Jeotgalibacillus aurantiacus: one gene and its partners. The protein of the gene in region 2 interacts with the protein of the main gene of each other region in a pairwise test. Links are inferred from orthologs where the notes say so. Each region holds a gene or a part of one and is shown on either strand. Other genes may lie near its edges.

The links.
Region 1: the proteins of ndk (region 2) and H7968_RS05030 interact in binary tests that used the Escherichia coli proteins (3 or more experiments, as listed by UniProt). The link is inferred for Jeotgalibacillus aurantiacus from one-to-one orthologs.
Region 3: the proteins of ndk (region 2) and H7968_RS01810 interact in binary tests that used the Escherichia coli proteins (3 or more experiments, as listed by UniProt). The link is inferred for Jeotgalibacillus aurantiacus from one-to-one orthologs.

What each region holds. Positions count from the first base shown.
Region 1 is NZ_JACNMS010000002.1:58,297-61,413, reverse strand. What follows is about bases 84-2,999. They hold H7968_RS05030 (5-formyltetrahydrofolate cyclo-ligase), read right to left. Parts: upstream 1,857-2,999; coding sequence 1,311-1,856; downstream 84-1,310. Other genes in these bases: H7968_RS05015 (hypothetical protein), read left to right, coding at 2,666-2,999; H7968_RS05020 (hypothetical protein), read left to right, coding at 2,306-2,656; rpmG (50S ribosomal protein L33), read right to left, coding at 1,965-2,114; H7968_RS05035 (rhomboid family intramembrane serine protease), read right to left, coding at 84-1,231. Outside these bases: more of H7968_RS05035, read right to left, coding at 71-83; more of H7968_RS05015, read left to right, coding at 3,000-3,117. UniProt on the Escherichia coli protein: Involved in the removal of 5-formyltetrahydrofolate.
Region 2 is NZ_JACNMS010000002.1:207,837-210,788, forward strand. The notes cover bases 1-2,875. They hold ndk (nucleoside-diphosphate kinase), read left to right. Parts: upstream 1-1,152; coding sequence 1,153-1,599; downstream 1,600-2,875. Other genes in these bases: H7968_RS05805 (demethylmenaquinone methyltransferase), read left to right, coding at 1-86; hepT (heptaprenyl diphosphate synthase component II), read left to right, coding at 98-1,060; H7968_RS05820 (CheR family methyltransferase), read left to right, coding at 2,144-2,875. Also shown: more of H7968_RS05820, read left to right, coding at 2,876-2,917. UniProt on the Escherichia coli protein: Major role in the synthesis of nucleoside triphosphates other than ATP. The ATP gamma phosphate is transferred to the NDP beta phosphate via a ping-pong mechanism, using a phosphorylated active-site intermediate.
Region 3 is NZ_JACNMS010000001.1:384,645-387,830, forward strand. What follows is about bases 202-3,186. They hold H7968_RS01810 (uracil-DNA glycosylase), read right to left. Parts: upstream 2,038-3,186; coding sequence 1,366-2,037; downstream 202-1,365. Other genes in these bases: gerQ (spore coat protein GerQ), read left to right, coding at 202-202; H7968_RS01795 (DUF423 domain-containing protein), read right to left, coding at 496-867; H7968_RS01800 (YwdI family protein), read right to left, coding at 888-1,157; H7968_RS01805 (uracil-DNA glycosylase), read right to left, coding at 1,159-1,350; H7968_RS01815 (DUF4230 domain-containing protein), read right to left, coding at 2,050-2,679. In the rest of the region: more of gerQ, read left to right, coding at 1-201. UniProt on the Escherichia coli protein: Excises uracil residues from the DNA which can arise as a result of misincorporation of dUMP residues by DNA polymerase or due to deamination of cytosine.

The DNA of each region.
Region 1 (3,117 bases), 150 kb from region 2 along the record:
GTATATATGAAAACCCTTTATAATCTCAATTGAATCCGCTGTATTTTATGTAGTCCGGCAAAGCCGGATATTAAGGATACCCCAGAAATAAAGCTGCTCCTGAAACGATGATGACCCCAAGTGCAAAGATGAGTTGAATACCGGCGTTTGAACGGCTTTTTGGCAGTGCGGCTGCACCTGCTGTCAGAAATCCGCCAAGCAGACCACCAATATGCCCTGCATTATCAATTCCAGGAATGGAGAATCCAAACACAAGATTGATTAAAATAATAACAAGTACATTCGCACCCATTGTTCTGAAAAACAGTCCCGGCTTCCGGATACCGAAATACAGCAGCGCACCAAACAGGCCAAAGATCGCACCGCTCGCTCCTGCTGAGATTGATTCTGTAAACAGAAAACTCATGACAGACCCGGTAAAGCCTGCTGTAAGGTAAATGAGCAGGAAGCGGAATCGCCCATAGATTCTTTCAACAAGAGGACCCAGGAAATAAAGAGCCAGTGAGTTCATCAGTAAGTGCAGGATACCGATATGGAGAAAAATTGGTGTGATCAGTCTCCACCACTCACCTTCAATGATCAGAGGATTATATTTAGCACCATACTCGATCAGAACGTAAGGGTTTGTACTCCCCCCTGCCTGCTCAAGTATGAAAAACATAACAACCTGCAAAAATATGAACATATAGGCAAGTAAAGGTTTTGCATTGTCAAAAACAGCCCGATCCTGTTCATTCTGTTCTTTTGCGCGGAGCAGCGCAGCATATTTCAGCCGGTCGATTTCAAGATCCATTCCTTCATAAGAAGAAGGATAGTCAATAGAAGAAAGTGGTTTCCGGATGCCCACATCAGCCGGATTTGAATCCATTGTAACGAGCGTATGATATAGAGGCGTCCGGCGATCAGGCTGATTGTATGCCTCAAGGACTTCCTGCTGATGATCAACAGGCTCAAAACGCGAGAAATAAATGTTGTCAGCTTCAATTTTTCCTGCTCTGATCAGTCTTCTGACCCTTTCAACTTTTTCGGGAATCTGTGCTAGATCCGTTTTTAACCTGTTCATCCAGTCAAAATCATGACGAACAAGCCTGACCACTCTTTTCGGAGAACGCCCAGGGCTTTCAAGCCAGATTTCATTATGAGATGGTGACATAGTCGCAACCCGGTAATTTTTCTTCACAATGAGATCATACGCCGTTTTCCAGTAATAGTAATCAATGTTCCCTTCCATGATTATCACTCTTTCTCTGTGAGCACATTTTATTTTATTATATCAATTCCCATCAGAACTCACCCTGCTGCTGAACTGTTCAGTCGGTTATCAGCTTATTCACCGGAATATCGTGAGTCTCATGGGGAATCTGATCCATAATCTGAAAACGGAAACACAATGAAGCTGTCATCTTTCTGTAGTCTGTCAAAAAACGGTCGTAATATCCGCCACCAAACCCGATACGATATCCTGCACGATCAAAAATGAGTCCTGGAACAATTAACAGATCAATGTCATCTTTATGTATAACCGGCAGTGATTCAGGCGGCTCAAGTAAGTTGAAAAAGGATGGTTTAACGTCAGTTATGTCTTGAATTTCATGAAAAACGAGTGCTTTTCGGGATGGAATACATCTCGGCACAGCAACTGCCTTTCCATCTTGAAACGCACGTTCAATCACAGGTCGCGTTTCTAATTCGAATCCGGTTGAAACCGTTAAACCGACCGTTTGAGCATGTCTCCATTCATCTGTTTGAAACAAACGCTCATGAACACCTTCTGTTAAAAGGATTCTGTCATCACCTGAAAGGTCTTTCATACGCTGAAGCATCGTTTTTCTCAGGTCTTTCTTATCCAAAGTCATCACCCTTTTCCTTTTCATTCTCACGTTGGTTTCAAAATAGCTGGTTAACACTTTCAGTAAGTATAAAAAAACCGAAAATGCTTTTGCACATTTTCGGTTTAACGATCATTATTTTGTCTCACGGTGAAGCGTCACTTTCTTCAGACGTGGACTGTATTTTTTAAGTTCAATACGATCCGGGTTGTTACGCTTGTTCTTCGTAGTGATGTAATTGCGATCACCAGTTTCAGTGCAAGCAAGAGTAATGTTTACACGCATTTATTTTCCCTCCAAACATTCAAATGCTATTTCATAACTTCATTTCGATTCATACGACTTTTCAATAATACCATTAACAATAAAAAAAATCTACTGTCATTTCATGAATTACACTTTTTATTTTCACCTTATATTCCCTGCCTTACAAGACATGATACAATTATACCCGTAAACTTTTGGAGGTGATGACAATGGAGTGGACATATGTTGTGACGGCAGGTATCGGAATGCTGTTTCTGATCATTTCATTTTTCATAAAAGACCGATCTAAGCAAAATGAAGAAGAGCTGCAGGACCTTTCCATGAACCTTTATCAGGAGCTCTATCAGCTGAAAAAACGGACGAAACTGCTTGAAGAAGAACTCATGATTGAAAACAGCAGACCCGTAAAAACAGCTGTAAAAAAATCAAAACCTGTCAATGAAATCATTGTAAATCAGGTCCTATCACTACATAAACAAGGGTTAAAAGCTGAGCAGATTTCAAACTTATCATCTCTGCCGGTCAGCGAAGTCAAAACCCTGATCAAAAACAGATCGTGAGGCATCGATATGGATAAAAGATCAATGCGTACACTGGGAATCGGATTTATTTCCGCCTCCCTGCTCTTATACAGTGCAAATGAACTGACAGGAGAGTCAGCGGATGAAAACACTTTAATAGAAGAAACTGATGTTATCCTGTCTAACGAAGAATACGAAACCCTACAGCAGGAACTTACAGAGTGGGAAGACAGGGCACTCGCTGCAGAAGAAGCTGCAGCTGCAGAAGAAACTCCGGCAGAGGAGACTGCTGAAGGAGAAGCTCCGGCAACGACCCGTTTCATCCTTTCCATTGAATCCGGTATGACAACACCTGATATACGGGATCTGTTGGTGGAGTATGAATTAATTGAGGATAACGGGGAATTTGAGCAGTACTTAACGGATAATGACCTGACAGACCAGATTCAGATTGGTCAATATGACCTTAACTCATCTATGACGCCTCAGGAAATCGCAGA
Region 2 (2,952 bases):
CAGCAGTTGAATACAAACCGTTCAGCGGTGGAGTCGCTGCGATGCATATCGGCTATAAGAAAGCGCAGGACAATCATGTCAATTAGGTGGAAGCAGAATGAAATTAACGATGCTTTACTCATTTTTAAAATCGGATATTGAAGTAATTGAAGAAGAATTAAACCAGGCGATCGACTCAGATACCAGTCTTCTGAAAGATGCATCATTGCATCTTTTAGAAGCCGGGGGTAAAAGGATTCGTCCGGTTTTTGTTTTGCTGTCCGCAAAAATCGGCAACTACGATATTCACAAAGTAAAAAACGTCGCTGTTGCCTTAGAGCTGATCCATATGGCATCCCTCGTCCACGATGACGTCATAGACAACTCGGACATGAGACGGGGCCGAAAGACCATCCAAGCAGAGTGGGATAATCAGGTTGCAATGTATACCGGTGATTATATGTTTGCACGGGCGTTAAACTATATGACCGCGCTCCGGGATCCCGAAGCCCATAAGATCCTGTCCAATGCCATCGTAGAGCTCTGCCTCGGTGAAATCGCTCAAATTGAAGACAAATACCGTTTTGATCAGAACCTTCGTGATTATTTCAGAAGAATAAAGCGCAAAACGGCACTTTTAATTGCGGTTAGCTGTCAGCTCGGGGCCGTTGCAGGTGAAACGGATAAAGAATCTCAAAAGCGCTTATTCTGGTTTGGTTATTATGTAGGAATGGCCTATCAGATTACAGACGACATTCTTGATTTCACCTCAACAGAAGAAGAACTTGGAAAACCTGCAGGAGGCGATCTGCTACAGGGAAACATCACGCTTCCTGTCTTTTTCGCAATGGAAGATGATAGGCTCAGACGAAAAATACTGAGAGTTCATGAAGAAACTTCTCCAAATGAAATGAAAGAACTCATTGATCTGATTAAAACATCAGATGCCATCACGCAGTCAGCTGAAGTCAGTCAGCGATATCTTAAAAAGGCACTGAAACAGCTCGATGGCCTTCCGGCTTCAAGAGCAAAAAAATCATTGCGAGATATTGCACTATTTATCGGCAAAAGAAAGTATTAAATTGGAATGAAAACGTTGCCAAATCTCCGGATGAATGATAATCTTTTAGAGGGTTGATTTCAGCCCATTCTACATAATTGGGGGATTTGACAGTGGAAAAAACTTTTTTAATGGTTAAACCGGATGGTGTACAAAGAGGTCTTATTGGCGAAGTTGTAAGCCGCTTCGAAAGAAAAGGTTTCAAATTGGCAGCTGCTAAGCTGATGGTTATTCCAGAAGAACTTGCCAAGCAGCACTACGGCGAGCATGCAGAACGCCCGTTTTTCGGTGAGCTTGTTGACTTTATTACATCAGGACCTGTGTTTGCAATGATCTGGGAAGGTGAGGACGTTGTTAAAACAGCCCGCCACATGATGGGGTCAACAAAACCAAGTGAAGCAGACCTTGGTACAATTCGTGGGGATTTTGGTCTGACTGTAGGCAAAAACATCATTCACGGATCAGATTCACTTGAAAGCGCAGAACGCGAAATCGGACTATTTTTCGGTGAAGAATCAGCTCTCAGCTATTCAAAACCGGTTGAAGAATGGATTTATTAATACCTAATTACTCTTAAAAGCGCCTCCTCAGGGCGCTTTTTAATTTGTTTAAATTATTGTAATTCTAAAAGCAGGCAATAGAGCAGGAGGTCCATCCGGAGACTCCTGCGGCAGAGAAGCGACAGGTGAGACAGCATAGTGCGTAGCTCTAGCTGACTCAGCGCGCGGCCAAGGAAAAACGGAGGCGACTCGTTCATCTTTGACTTATGACTTCGAGGGGCTAGTCGCTGGAGCTAGACAACGGAAAGCGTAGGATAGATCTCCTGCCGGGTTTTTTCTTTAATAAATTTAAAGATATGTATTAAAAAAATGGCGGGACTCATCCGGAGACTCCTGCGGCAGAGAAGCGACAGGTGAGACAGCGTAGTGCGTAGCACTAGCTGGCTCACCGCGCGGCCGCGGAAAGCGCAGGATGAGTCCCGCCCTGTTTTTTTTACAATATTTCAGAAAAAAATCACTAAACAGTGAATTATAATAGCAATTAACCCATCCTTTTCTTATACTTTAACTAATCCATTTTTACTAAAATAAACGAGGTGCGGCTATGACACAGGACTACACTGAATTTGTAACCTTTATCAACAAAAAAACAGGAATCGATCTTTCTTTATATAAAGAAGCACAAATGAAAAGACGCCTTACATCTTTATATGAAAAAAAAGGATACGGCTCATTCAGGGATTTTTCAGATAAGCTGAATGCAGATCAAGCCTTACTTGATGAATTTCTTGACCGTATGACGATCAATGTGTCGGAGTTTTACCGGAATGCAAAGAGGTGGGAAGTTCTGCAAAACAGGATCCTCCCTGAACTTCTGAAGCGCAGCAGTAAATTAAAAGTATGGAGTGCTGCCTGTTCGACAGGGGAAGAACCCTACTCACTTGCCATGGTCATGTCAACGCATCAGCCGTTAAGCCAAATTTCCATTACCGCATCTGATCTTGATAAAATTGCACTTGAAAAAGCCAAGGTAGGACTGTACGCTGAACGCGCCCTGGCTGAAGTACCGTCTGACATTAAGCGAAAATACTTTCTTCAGCAGGGGGCCTTTTATAAGGTGTCGGATGAAATTAAGCGGGTAGTGAGCTTTAAACAGCAAAACCTTTTAAATGACCGTTTTGAATCAGGTTATGATCTGATTGTGTGCAGGAATGTCATGATTTATTTCACTGAAGAGGCAAAAGATGCGCTTTATCATAAATTCAGTCAGGCTTTAAAGCCGGGTGGGATTCTGTTTGTCGGGTCAACCGAGCAGATTTTTAATCCGTCCAGATACGGATTTGAAACCGCAGATACGTTTTTTTACCGGAAAATATAGTTCGTTTCGCAAAAGCGCTTTTTAGACTACATAGT
Region 3 (3,186 bases), on a different replicon or contig from region 2:
TTATATGACATTTGAAAATAACCGTGAGTGGAATGCAAAGATTTTTAAAGGTGTGATTGAAGCTGCAGGACGTGATCATCTCATTTTGAGTGACCCAAAAACAAATCAGCGTTATTTATTGCCGCTTCTGTATATGGATTACGCAACGTTTGATGGGGAGATAAACTATGCTTATCCTTATAACGGTGTGACGAACCGGTAAGTTGGTTTTCTGATGTAATAAATAAATCAATATTTGTGGTTTGAAATCGGGCAAGACTCATCTTTTGCAGTCATATAAATACGGAAGTGGGCATTCAATCAGCATTGATTCGACCACTTTTTCGGGTTATTTAACTACTCTTTCAGGTTATTTGACCACTCTTTTGCTTGATTAGACCACTTTTTTCCGTTATTTGACCACTCTTTACCGTTATTAAACAACTCATAGAAAAAATCACGGTTTTCCACCTTGAATAAACGCAAAAAAGATGCCCGCCACAGCGGACATCTTTTTTACATGAGTTTTACTGCTGCAATGACCAGGCATACCCAGCCTGCGAGGAATGCTACGCCGCCGATTGGTGTGATGGCGCCAAGCACGCTGATACCTGTCAGACTTAAAATATACAGGCTGCCTGAGAAGAAAATAATGCCCACGAGGAACAGCCATCCTGCTGCATTTAACAGGCCGGATGCCTGCAGGTTGCCTGCAAGAATACCGATGATTAGAATACCTGTTGCATGAAACATCTGATATTGTACGGCTGTATTCCATGTGTCGAGATATTTCGGCTCTACTCTGCCTTCAAGTGCGTGTGCCCCGAATGCGCCTAGTGCGACTGATAAGAAAGCATTAATGGCTCCGATTATAATAAATAATTTCATTTCAAGTTACGTCCCTTCTGTTAAAAATCGAAAAGTGAATCACCGTTTGAGCCGTCTTCTGTTTCAAGCGGCTTGTCCTGAAGACTGAGCTGAGCGGGTTTTGATGGAGCCTGATAGGAAGCCGTCTGAACAACAGGCTCACTGACAGGATTCACACCTTCCTCTAATGCCAAATCACAGAGCGTACGAATGGAGTGCAAATATTCACGCTGCCTTGCTCCGCTTGTCCCTCTTGCCTTTTTTGCTTCCTGTTCGATCTTCTGGAGAAGCCGGTCATAGGAAATTGACATCTTATCCTCTCCCTTTTTCTTTTAAAATTTTCTTTTCAAATGCATAACATGGCTGTCCGGATGCCCGGAACACTTCAAGCGATGGCAGATGCTTTGTTTTAAAGCCATGCGCTTTGCATCCCTTTGGAAAACGGGGGTCCCATGTTACATAGTAATACTTGCAGGCACTGCAGTTAATACGCTTTGATTCCATGCGGGTGCCTCCTCTTTAGGATAAAGTCCAGTCAACTGGTTCAATATCATTCTCTTTCAGGAATTCATTGGCCTTCGAAAACGGTCTGCTGCCAAAAAATCCGCGATGCGCCGATAGTGGACTTGGATGTGGAGCCTTAATGACAAAATGCTTCATTTCATTAATGAGACCCTCTTTTTGCTGGGCCGGTTTCCCCCACAAAATAAACACCATGGGCTCATCCCTCTCACCCAGCAATTCAATGGCTTTATCCGTTATCCGCTCCCAGCCCTGATTCCGGTGAGAATGCGCCTGTCCTTCACGCACGGTTAAAACCGTATTTAATAATAACACACCTTCTTCCGCCCATTTCGTGAGATCACCATGACGGGGAGGTTGAATCCCAAGATCCTCTTCCAGCTCTTTATAAATGTTCTGAAGTGACGGCGGAATTCTGACACCTTTTTGCACAGAGAAGCTCAGCCCGTGCGCCTGACCCTGTCCATGATAAGGATCCTGTCCAAGAATGACCACCTTTACTTTATGAAAAGGCGTTCGTTGAAACGCTTCAAATATGTGATTCATTGGAGGGAAAATCGTTTCCGATCCATATTCTTTTTTCAAAAATGCCCGGAGCTCTTTATAATACGGTTGTTCAAATTCGTCCTGCAGCAGTTCCTGCCAGTCATTATTGATCTTAACCGCCATTCTTCTCAACTCCTATTCTTCGAAAATAATCGTTGCTTCATACCCTGTATAATCGAAAAACTCCGTGAGTGCCCGCTCGGCATTTTCTTCAGCCTGCGTTAAAAGCCCCTGTTCAATCGCTTCCTCTTCCATCATCGCCTGTGCCTCTGCAGCAATTTCAAAGCCTTCTTCCCAGTTCACATTACTGCGGAAAATACCTTCAACCGAAAATGCTTCAACCTTATCCATTTGAAGGGCCGGCTCCTGAAGCAGCTGAGCTTTCGGAAGGGTCAGCTCAACCGTTTTGTTTTCCTCGTTTACAACAAGGTCGTCTTCCGTCACCTGATCCAGATTAACACCTGCTAATACGGTACCCGGCACAACAAGAAGCAAACGGCGCTGTGTTCCCGGAAAATTAATATTAATATCCTGACCAAACAGCTGATTGTCTGTCTGTTCAACTACTGCCTTAATAAAAGCCTGAGAAGTAGCGAGGGCATTCATATCCCGTACCTGCTCAACAAAAACCTCTGAGTTCTCCTCTTCGTTATCTCCTGTAATCCACATATATGAAGCGATCGAAACCACTGAAACAATGACGATAACTGCGAGAAGAAATAAAATATTTCTTAAACGCCATACTGCAAATAAAAATCCTCTCATTCCATCACCTGCTACCGTTTTTTTGAAACCATTCTTTTATTATACGGAAAACCGCGAACCATTGAAATATAGACCGCTTTTTCAGCAAAAAACCATTTAGAGACTGCCACATTTCTGTCAAAAGAAGACGATATTTCCCGGGAAATGTCCGATTGTTTCAAACTTCCATTTCCCATGATATGATAGGGGAAATCAATTTTGGAGGGACAAGCAATGAGTTTAAAGAAAACATTAACAATCGCAGGTTCAGATACAAGTGGCGGCGCAGGCATTCAAGCTGACCTTAAAACATTCCAGGAACACGGCACTTACGGTATGACTGCGCTCACAACAGTCGTAACGATGGACCCTGCCAATCACTGGCACCACAACGTTCACCCGCTTCCAATCGAGACCTTGAAAGCGCAAATCGACACAGCCCTTTCTACTGGTGTAGATGCTGTGAAAACAGGAATGCTCGGATCGGTTGAAATTATTGAAACAGCAGCGGCTGCCATTGACCGTTCT